One region of the Pectobacterium parvum genome, then DNA from elsewhere that is predicted to be linked to it. Evidence: predicted binding sites of a transcription regulator. Region 1 holds the regulator's gene; each other region holds the start of a gene.
The links. The regulator Fur, encoded in region 1, represses iron uptake genes when iron is present. The targets are predictions, from matches to a motif close to ATAATAATGAGAACNACTATCAA.
Positions count from the first base shown of each region.

Region 2: LOZ86_RS17925 (TonB-dependent siderophore receptor) is a predicted target of Fur. The motif match lies at 1,873-1,895, and genes of this name have one in related genera.
Region 3: LOZ86_RS20085 (TonB-dependent receptor domain-containing protein) is a predicted target of Fur. The motif match lies at 1,685-1,707, and genes of this name have one in related genera.

Region 1 is NZ_CP087392.1:1,473,663-1,476,952, reverse strand. Features, by position in the region: gene fldA (flavodoxin FldA) at 570-1,097, shown strand; gene fur (ferric iron uptake transcriptional regulator) at 1,427-1,876, shown strand; gene glnS (glutamine--tRNA ligase) at 1,940-3,290, opposite strand, start outside.
Region 2 is NZ_CP087392.1:3,972,605-3,975,894, forward strand. Features, by position in the region: gene LOZ86_RS17925 (TonB-dependent siderophore receptor) at 1-1,600, opposite strand, end outside; gene LOZ86_RS17930 (helix-turn-helix transcriptional regulator) at 2,023-3,006, shown strand; gene LOZ86_RS17935 (MmgE/PrpD family protein) at 3,114-3,290, shown strand, end outside.
Region 3 is NZ_CP087392.1:4,455,409-4,458,698, reverse strand. Features, by position in the region: gene LOZ86_RS20085 (TonB-dependent receptor domain-containing protein) at 1-1,572, opposite strand, end outside; gene LOZ86_RS20080 (hypothetical protein) at 1,874-2,524, shown strand; gene LOZ86_RS20075 (SUKH-3 domain-containing protein) at 2,561-2,998, shown strand; gene parC (DNA topoisomerase IV subunit A) at 3,277-3,290, shown strand, end outside.

The sequences.
Region 1 (3,290 bases):
GTGACAAAGTAGTTTGAATGACATTTCATTTTATTCTTTAACATCAAAAGAATAAAACTACCTTTTATAGATTTGCATCGTTTCAGCTGCAAATGGTTATAGTTCTTATTTCCATTTGCTAAGAATATTCCCGCAAAATGTTACAGATTTTAAATTTTATAAAAACATTATCTTTTGTGCGTATTTTAATTCCCACGAATAACAATGTACCGTTACGTTATTTTTATTCTTCACAAACAAAAGCCTGCTTTTAATTACAATAGAAACAAACCATAAAATAAAAAATACATTCATAAAAAATGAAACGCCGTTACAAATAAATAACCATAACGCTATTAAGGGAATGTGTACTGAGTCTCAGACAATAACATAATCCCTATTCATTATGGGGAATTTAGCATCAAGCAGAGATACGTTTCGTTTTCTTACTTACCTCGCATTTCACACACTCTTGATTTACGCATCCTTACCGATACGAGTTTCTCCCGATGTGAGTGTCTGTTATTATTAACAGATAAGTGGGTGAAATATTACACCATACCATTAGGAATCAAGAGGTTATTCAATTCATGGCACTCATCGGAATATTCTTTGGCAGTGATACTGGCAACACAGAAAACATCGCCAAAACGATTCAACAGCAGTTAGGCACCAACGTCGCTGATGTTCATGACATCGCCAAAAGCAGCAAAGAAGACCTCGAAGGTTTCGATATTCTGCTGCTCGGTATTCCAACCTGGTATTACGGTGAAGCGCAGTGCGATTGGGATGACTTCTTCCCGTCGCTGGAAGAAGTGGATTTCACAGGAAAATTGGTTGCCCTGTTTGGCTGCGGCGACCAGGAAGACTATGCAGAATACTTCTGTGATGCCATGGGCACCATCCGTGACATTATTGAGCCGCGCGGCGCGACGATTGTCGGTCACTGGCCAACAGAGGGCTATTACTTTGAAGCCTCTAAAGGACTCGCCGACGACAATCACTTCATCGGCTTGGCTATCGATGAAGACCGTCAGCCTGAACTGACCAGCGAACGCGTAACAACGTGGGTGAAACAGATCAGTGATGAGCTGAACCTGAAAGAACTGGTTGGTTAAGCCATTTTGGCTCTGATAATCCCTATCAGAGCCAAAACAGCATTGATAGGTAAAACCTTTCATAATAATTGATACATTTTTTTAACTTCTATCAGTAAACCTGTACAATAATCCCATCGGCTTTGTATGTGCATCATCATTTCCTCATTCATCAACAACGAATTGCGTTGTATACCAATAGTGTGAATGGGGACAATATTGTTAACATTCGCTTGTTTTCATTTTGTATGCGCGGTTCTATAATTGAGACGCTTTTGCATTTTTTGAGCCGACCGATGTCATAGGCTAGGCAGCCTCCATTGATAAGTAAGCAACAGGATTAAACCCGCATGACTGACAACAATACCGCATTAAAGAAGGCCGGCCTGAAAGTCACTCTTCCAAGACTGAAAATACTGGAAGTGTTACAGGACCCTGTCTGCCATCACGTCAGTGCGGAAGATTTATATAAGAAACTGATTGATATGGGCGAAGAGATTGGTCTTGCTACCGTCTATCGCGTACTCAACCAGTTTGATGATGCGGGTATCGTAACCCGTCATAACTTCGAAGGTGGCAAATCCGTCTTTGAATTGACGCAGCAGCATCATCACGATCACTTAATTTGCCTCGACTGTGGCAAAGTCATTGAATTCCGCGATGAATATATCGAAGCACGTCAGCGCGAGATCGCAGAAAGACACGGCATCAAACTGTCCAACCACAGTCTGTATCTCTTTGGGCATTGCAGTGAAGGGGATTGCCGAGAGGATGAAACCCTGCACGATTCCACACGATAAATCGACCGCATGAAAAAATAAAACCGCCTAGGCGGTTTTATTTTTGTCTTCTTACTGGTGGCCTTAGCCTACCCAGGTATCGCGTAGTCCAACCGTACGGTTAAACACCAGATGTTCTGCACTGGAGTAAACACGGTCAGCACAGAAATAACCTTCGCGCTCAAACTGATACGCTTTCTCTACTTCTACCTGCGCCAGGCTCGCTTCCACAAAACCTTGCGTAATTTTCAGTGAATCTGGATTAATCGTCGACAGGAAGTCTTCTGCCGCACCCGGATTAGCCACACTGAACAGGCGATCGTACAAGCGGAATTCAGCTGGTACCGCGTGTGCCGCAGAAACCCAGTGGATAACGCCTTTCACTTTACGGCCGTCAGCCGGATCTTTGCTCAGCGTTTCCGCATCATAGCTACAGTAAATCGTAGTGATAACGCCCTGCTCGTCTTTCTCAATGCGCTCTGCTTTGATCACATAAGCATTACGCAGGCGCACTTCTTTACCCAGCACCAGACGCTTGTACTGTTTGTTGGCTTCTTCACGGAAGTCAGCACGATCGATGTAAACTTCGCGACTGAATGCGACCTGACGTGAACCCATTTCTGGCTTGTTCGGATGGTTTGGCATCGCGACAAACTCTTCGTGCTCGGCTGACAGATTCTCGATCACGACTTTGACCGGATCCAGCACCGCCATGGCACGTGGAGCGTTCTCATTCAGATCGTCACGGATGCAAGACTCAAGCGCGGCCATTTCCACGTTGTTGTCCTGCTTCGTTACGCCGATGCGCACACAGAATTCACGGATAGAGGCTGAGCTATAACCACGACGACGCAGACCAGAGATGGTCGGCATACGCGGATCGTCCCATCCTTCAACGACGTTTTCCACCACCAACTGATTCAGCTTACGCTTGGACATAATCGCGTATTCGAGATTCAGACGGGAGAACTCGTACTGACGCGGATGGCAAGGAATGGTGATGTTATCCAGCACCCAGTCATACAGACGGCGGTTATCCTGGAATTCCAGCGTACACAGCGAATGTGTGATCCCTTCCAGCGCATCGGAAATGCAGTGGGTGAAGTCATACATCGGGTAGATGCACCACTTGTTGCCCGTCTGGTGATGATCAGCAAATTTAATGCGATACAACACCGGATCGCGCATCACGATAAAGGACGATGCCATATCGATTTTTGCACGCAGACAGGCTGTACCTTCCGCAAATCCACCGTTACGCATTTTTTCAAACAGCGACAGGTTTTCCTGCACGGTACGATCGCGGTATGGGCTGTTTTTGCCCGGTGCCGTCAGCGTACCGCGGTATTCGCGAATCTGCTCAGGCGTCAGTTCATCAACGTAAGCCAGCCCTTTACCGATCAGCTCAACCGCATAAGCGTGCAGTTGAGCGAAA
Region 2 (3,290 bases), 2.2 Mb from region 1:
CATTACCGATCAGGTAGCAAGACGTGCCGCCAGCACAGCCCTGTCCACGGCTATAAAGGAGATAATTCTCGTTAGTCTGGTATAAGTTCGGCGCTTTGTAAGCACGAGCAATACCTAACTTCAGCGTATAGTCGTCACCCAGTTCCTGCGACAGGTTGAGCGACGGGCTCCAGTTGGTGCCGGCCGTGCTGTGATGATCGACACGCAGTGCTGGCGTCAGCATGGTACTGTCCGTCAGTTGGACGTTATCTTCCACGAAAGCGGAAGCCAGACGAGCAGCGGATTTCTCACTACGACCGCTGCTGCTCAGTGAACCCACACTGCCCGCTTCGGTTGTCGTCTGCAAGTTCGAAACCGGATCCTTCATCTTCTGCTCGTTCCACTCAACCCCGAACGTGAGCACCTGATCGACCCAGACATTTAGTGGAATATTGACTTCGTTATGTGCAGTGAAATTATCCAGCGTTATCGTGCCATATTGGTTCGGACTCGTCGTATCAAAAATCCCTTCTAAACCGCCAGACAGTCCCTCAAGGATACGGGTATTGTGCGTGCGTTCGTATTGCAGGTACGACGTAGAGCTGACGCCGCTGTCCCAGTAGCCGCGATGCGTGACCGCAAAGTTCTGGCGGTACATGCGGTTGGTTTCCTTGCCGTAATTACTCACGACAAGCGGGTTGGTGTTGGTATTTTGCGAATCGCCCGCATAGATATTGCCCTGACGGCTGGAACCCGCTTCGAACTCCAACGCCTGCTGCTTGGTCATATCCCAACGCAACAGGCCGTTGATATCTTTATTACGCACGCCTTCACGCCCGGAAGGCAGTGAAGCTGACTGATTGCCCGCGCGTGCGGACTGATGCCCTTGGTTAATATCGCGTGCATCAGCCTCGGTTTTATTCAGGTTGCCGTACAGACGGAAGCTCAAGCTGTCAGTCAGTCCGCCCATCAGGCTGAAATCGGTACGCTTGGTGGCACCTTCTGAACTATGCTCCGGCGCATTCAGGTAGGTGTTCCAGGTGCCATGCCATTCCTGACTTGGCTGTTTGGTGATGATGTTAACCACACCGCCCGCTGCGCCGTTACCATAACGCGCCGCGGCTGGGCCGCGCAGCACTTCAATGCGCTCGACCATATCGGCAGGCACCCAGTTGGTATCACCACGGGTATCGCGCTCGCCGCGCCAGCCGTAACGTACTGCCGTACGGCTCGACACGGGTTTGCCATCCACCAGAATCAGCGTGTTTTCCGGTCCCATGCCGCGGATATCGATCTGGCGATTGTTACCGCGCTGGCCGCTGGTTGAGTTACCGGACAGATTGACGCCCGGCATGGTGCGAATCAGATCGGACAGATCGTTAGCAGGCGGACGCTTGCTGATATCTTCAGCCGTAATCACCGACACGCCCGGAGCCTGACGGGTTTGCTCAGCCGCCGTCACCACCATCGTATCGCCCGATGCTTTACTTTCGGCCTGATTCTGCACCTGAGGGGCAGGTTCTGTTGAAGGCGAGGTCTGCGCAGCGCTCAGAAACGACGTCATCCCGCAGCTAACGCCAATGAGCGTCGCCAGATAACGACGCGATTGTGGTAGTTTCATCAAAATTATCCTGCCCTGTAAGAAATGAATAAGTAGCCTGAAAAAGGATCAACATCGCAGCCGGTACAGCGACACCTAACGACAATCAGCAAAACGCTGAATAACGGCGGAGATAAAACGCGCAAACGTGGCGGTTATCGGGGAGAAGCGTCATGCCAATGGCATTATGTCGTGTTGTTATGAAATGCTGTGTGTAATCAATCAGCCCTTTTCTCCGCATTGCCGGAAATGGAAAATGCATTTATCGTGCAATGTGACGTCCTCAACGAAAAATGCTATTGAGAAGTATTTGCATTACCATTTTGGCGCGGTCATTGTTACATTTGTTATTCAGGACGGGGTTTGCTCTAGCAGCAAAATGTTTTGCCAAAGCATCAAAATGGAAGGCGCAGGTCGAAGGGTTTAATCAGGTAGGTAATCACGTGCGCAGCTTCACTCAGTCATCAAAGCCGATCTATAAAGATCATATCGTTCAGCAATCGAGTCTGGTCGCGAATAATTACCGTTTTATCGGGCCTCGGCTAATCGATAACACGCCAGTGCTATTCGGGTCGTTCACTGTCGTACAGCTCAATCCCCATCTGATCCTGCATACTGCGGATGTGATTAATCGCCACAACATGAAAACTCAAAACCTGCTGGATGGCGCGATCAAGCTGGCCATCGTGGTCAGTGGCAACGCACATATCTCATTTGGCCATCAGGAACTGCATCTGGGAGAGAGTCAGCCCGCCTCGCTGATTGCACTAACGGAGCCGACGATGTTTACCCGAATCGGCAAGCGTGATGAATATGAACGAACGATTACGCTGACGTTCGACAGGGAATGGCTGTACGGCAATATGATGGATACCGTTGGCGACTGGCAGGCCATCCACGATTTCACGCAGACTCACCTGGCAATACACCTGTGGACACCGTCCCGACAGGCATTGGCGATTGCCTTACAAACGCTGGACGCTGAACCTTGCCAAACGCCGCTCCAGCGCCTTTATCTGGAAATGCAGTGTATGAGCCTGATTATCGAGGCGTTTACCTCATTGACCGCCAGCGTGGCGCAGGACAAAAGCAGCGGCGTTACTCTGCGCAGCTACCACCGTATTCAACAGGTCAGAGACATGCTGGAAAGCGGTAGCGCCGACCACCTTTCGATGAGTGAAATCGCCAAAAGCGTCAACATGAGTGAAAGCACGCTACAGCGCCATTTTCGTCAGACGTTCAATATGAGCGTGTTTGAATACCTGCGTAACTGCCGTTTGCAGCGCGCCATGCTGGCCTTGCAGAAAGACGGCATCGGTATTGCACAGGCAGCCAGCATCGCCGGTTACAACAGCCCCGCCAACTTTGCCACCGCCCTGCGCCGTGCATTCGGTATTACGCCGGGACAGCTAAAAGACCGTTTCTGATCCTCAATCACTAATAACCAAATGGAATTTATTATTCCGTTTGGTTATTAATCGCTATTCAGCGATGCGCAGTAAATTAGTATTTTTCTGCCAGCACATGACTATCCATGACCAATCAGACTGATATCACCGCAACGCTTGCCCACCACATCATCCATAGCGCCCCCAATCGAGAAGCGATTGATGCCGCCCGCGACGGGGTGACTGACTTTGTTTCCACCGCACTTCCCATCGCACAGGGAGCGATTGCCGATAGCGGGCTTGCGCCGTTAAAGCAGGTCTTC
Region 3 (3,290 bases), 1.7 Mb from region 1:
GAACTGTGCGCCACGGCGGTACTGCACATAGGTCGTCAGCGTCGGCGTGATGTCGTAAAGGAAGCTCAGAGACGGCAGAACTTGCGTATCACTGTTGGCTTTGCCGTACAGTCTGTTGACATCGGATTCACTGATGACACTGCCGTCACCGCTCAGGCGAGCCGTATTAGCCGGTTTGGTACGCTGATGGATGGCGCGCACGGCAGGGACAACCGAGAAGGCGTGCCCCGCCAGATCCCACGTAGCGGTATCCTGCACAAAGCCTCCAACGGTATAGCTGTTGCTGTCGGCTTCTGGCTGCATGATGTTGTTGGCACCCGTTTGATTAGGCGACTGCCTGAACGGACGCTCTGTTTTGCTTTGGCTGGCGTTAAGGCCCCAGCTGAACTCGTGGCGATCCCAGCTTTTCACCATATGGGTATCGAATCCATAGGTGGTGACATTGTAATCGGAATAGACCCGGTGGCTATCTGCCGCTGCCATCCCTGTGGTTGCGGGCAGCCAGGTATTGTCGTGTGATTCGCTGTTTTGGAAGTAAATGCGGCTATCAACCAAATCGACCAACGTGTTGTTAACGGGCCTCCAGCGATCTTTCAGGCTGGCGGTCCAACGGCGTGTCTGGCTGCTTTGTTGCGCCGTGCCGTAAATGGTGTTGTTGCCGCTTGGCAGACTACCCCAATAGTCATAATGGGTGTGGTTGGTTTTATGGTAATAATCCAGCGTACCGGTGAGCTGATGCTCGTCGTTAGCCTGCCAAATGCCGGACGCTAAAATAGCGTTAGAGTGCCAGTTGGCGGGGTAAGCGGCGATCTCGTCGCTGTTATTACGCGTTTGCTGGCCGTCACGGCGGCTAAATACGACCACACCGCGCAGGTCGTCATCACCGCCTGCTGCCGTGATGCCATTGTGCCAACCGTGGTTGGCGGAGTCGTAGTCGCTCTGAAAACCGAAGTAGTCCTGCTTGCCTGCTTTCAGGTAGTCATCGGCAGATTTGGGGCGAAAGGAGACGCTGCCTCCGAGTGCGTTGACCGTATTTTCTGCGGAGGTAACGCCCGACTCAATATCGACGCTGCTGTAGATATAAGGGTCGATATAGTCGCGTCCCATCCCGAAGGTATTGAATCCGGCACGGCTGGCGTAGCTGCGGCCCGTGGCATTGGGCAGGGCGATACCATCGGTATCGATCGCGACACGGTTGCTTTCAATGCCGCGAATGTTGTAGCCCGTGTAACCGCCGCGGTCGAAGCCGCTTTTCCCTGTATTACTGCCGCCGCTGGACCCGGTTGCGCTCACCAGAGGTTGATAACGCATGATCGTGCCGAAATTGTTGCCACCTTCTCTTTGCATATCTGCGGCAGTCAGCGTTGTACTTGAACCGGCTTTTTTCTCGATTTTTGGCGAGTGAACCGTCATCACATCGTCAGTCTGTCCCGTTTTCGCCGCCGAATCGTCTTGGTTCTTCACGTTGAGTGCGTTGTTGCCTGTGGTGCTATCCGCTGCCATGCTGTTCAGCGCGACGCCAGTCAAGATGCCGGTGAGAAGAATTTTATTTAAATTATTGTTAATTAACATAATGATACTCTGCTATAAGGTTGTTCTGGCCAGCGGCGTTGGGGAAACATGGCGTGCTGGTCGCTAACGTCTGCAAGGGAAATGCAAAACGGCAAATAACATTAACTATCATGTGGTAATGATAATTATTATCAATATGCTAAGCATTATCATCTGATGTTGCAACGATGATGAATAATTCTTAATGAAACGGTATGTTTGCTATCAAAGCGGAAGCGACGGACTATGCATTAATGAGGCGTAATGACATTACCGACTTACGAAACTGACTGCTCTGAGGGTTGATAGGGTATTTATATAGATGAAAATCTCTGCACTTAGGTCGAAGGCTCGGCGTAACACGCTTGAGGTTGAGCATATTCTTGCCGCAGCAAAAGCGCGTTTGCCAGGGTTACGCGATGAACTTAATCGGCTGTCCGATGAATTTGGCTGGTCTCACTCACCCTATTTGCCCGACGGCACACATGTTGTTCCGTTAGCGAAATGGGCTGAAATTGCAGGCGCTTATGCAGAAGAAGGAACTGACGCTCTCGGCGTCTTGGCGGCCGAACCTGACAATGCCGCGTATGTGATTGGCCTGCTTGAAGAGCTTCGATCACACGCGGCGGTGAATGCATTGATGGCTTTCTTTGCTGGCGTCATGCAGGCACCTGAGTTAGCGCCCGAAACGGCATGGCGTCTTACTTCTACCTTTAACTTACTCCTGAGCATCAAAGACGGCATTGCGGCGACGGACGAGCAGGCCGCGGCGGTGCGCGCTTTCCTGATGCGGCTGTTACCGCTGGCAACGTCGGAACACCAGACCTTCCTGATATTCTGTGCGCTCCGTGGCGTTGGCGATTCATCGTCTCTGGAACGGTTGTCAAACCATCGCGATCTGGTTTCACCGTATGAAACGATAAGGACGAGTACAATACGCGCTATTCGTCATCGGCTGAAAAATCAACGCTGACTTTATTCTTTTACCACAATGACGAGATGACTAACGATGTCGATTGAAATCCCCGAATCCGTTCTTCCACTGTTTCACGCGGCAGGCTGGCCGCGTACTGAAGCGCAATCAGTTCCGCCGTTTGTGCCTGAGCATCATCCGGCCTCTGCCATCCTGCTCGCGTTCAGCGGGCTGACGGTGGGGGAGTGCGATGCAGGAGAAGAGTGTGCCACCAGCGATATCGCTTTTGGCGGCAAGGAAGGTTTGCAGCAGGATGAAACGCTGCTGGAATGGCAACGTATTCTGGACACAACGTTGATTCTTGTCGGCGAAACCCATCATGCGCACGGTGCTCTGCTGATGGATAACGTGGGAGTCTGCTACGGCATGAGCTTTGTAGATGATTCATTCTGGTTTGAAGGCGCGTCTTTCGGTGTCGCCGTTGAACGTATTCTGCTTGGCCGCAGGGGGAAAGAGATGCGGCGGCCAGACTAGCCGTCAATTTCCATCTATGGTGAAACGATTACCGCCGATCATCCGAGCGTTCATCGCTACCGCTAACGACTTTCTCCGGCAGCTGTCGGATTCACACCGATCATCGTCCGGTGTGATGATTTTCTGAGACGACAGCGTTCCCTGTAGCGTGATTGGCTGAGAATGGTTCCCTGTGACATCACCTCATCAGATAAGGTACTATTCCCGCCAAACATACCGCCGCTATGGCGTGCCGGAAAGCGTAACCATCGCGCCGCGATGTGAGGGAAGTGAGATAAATGAGTGAGATGAC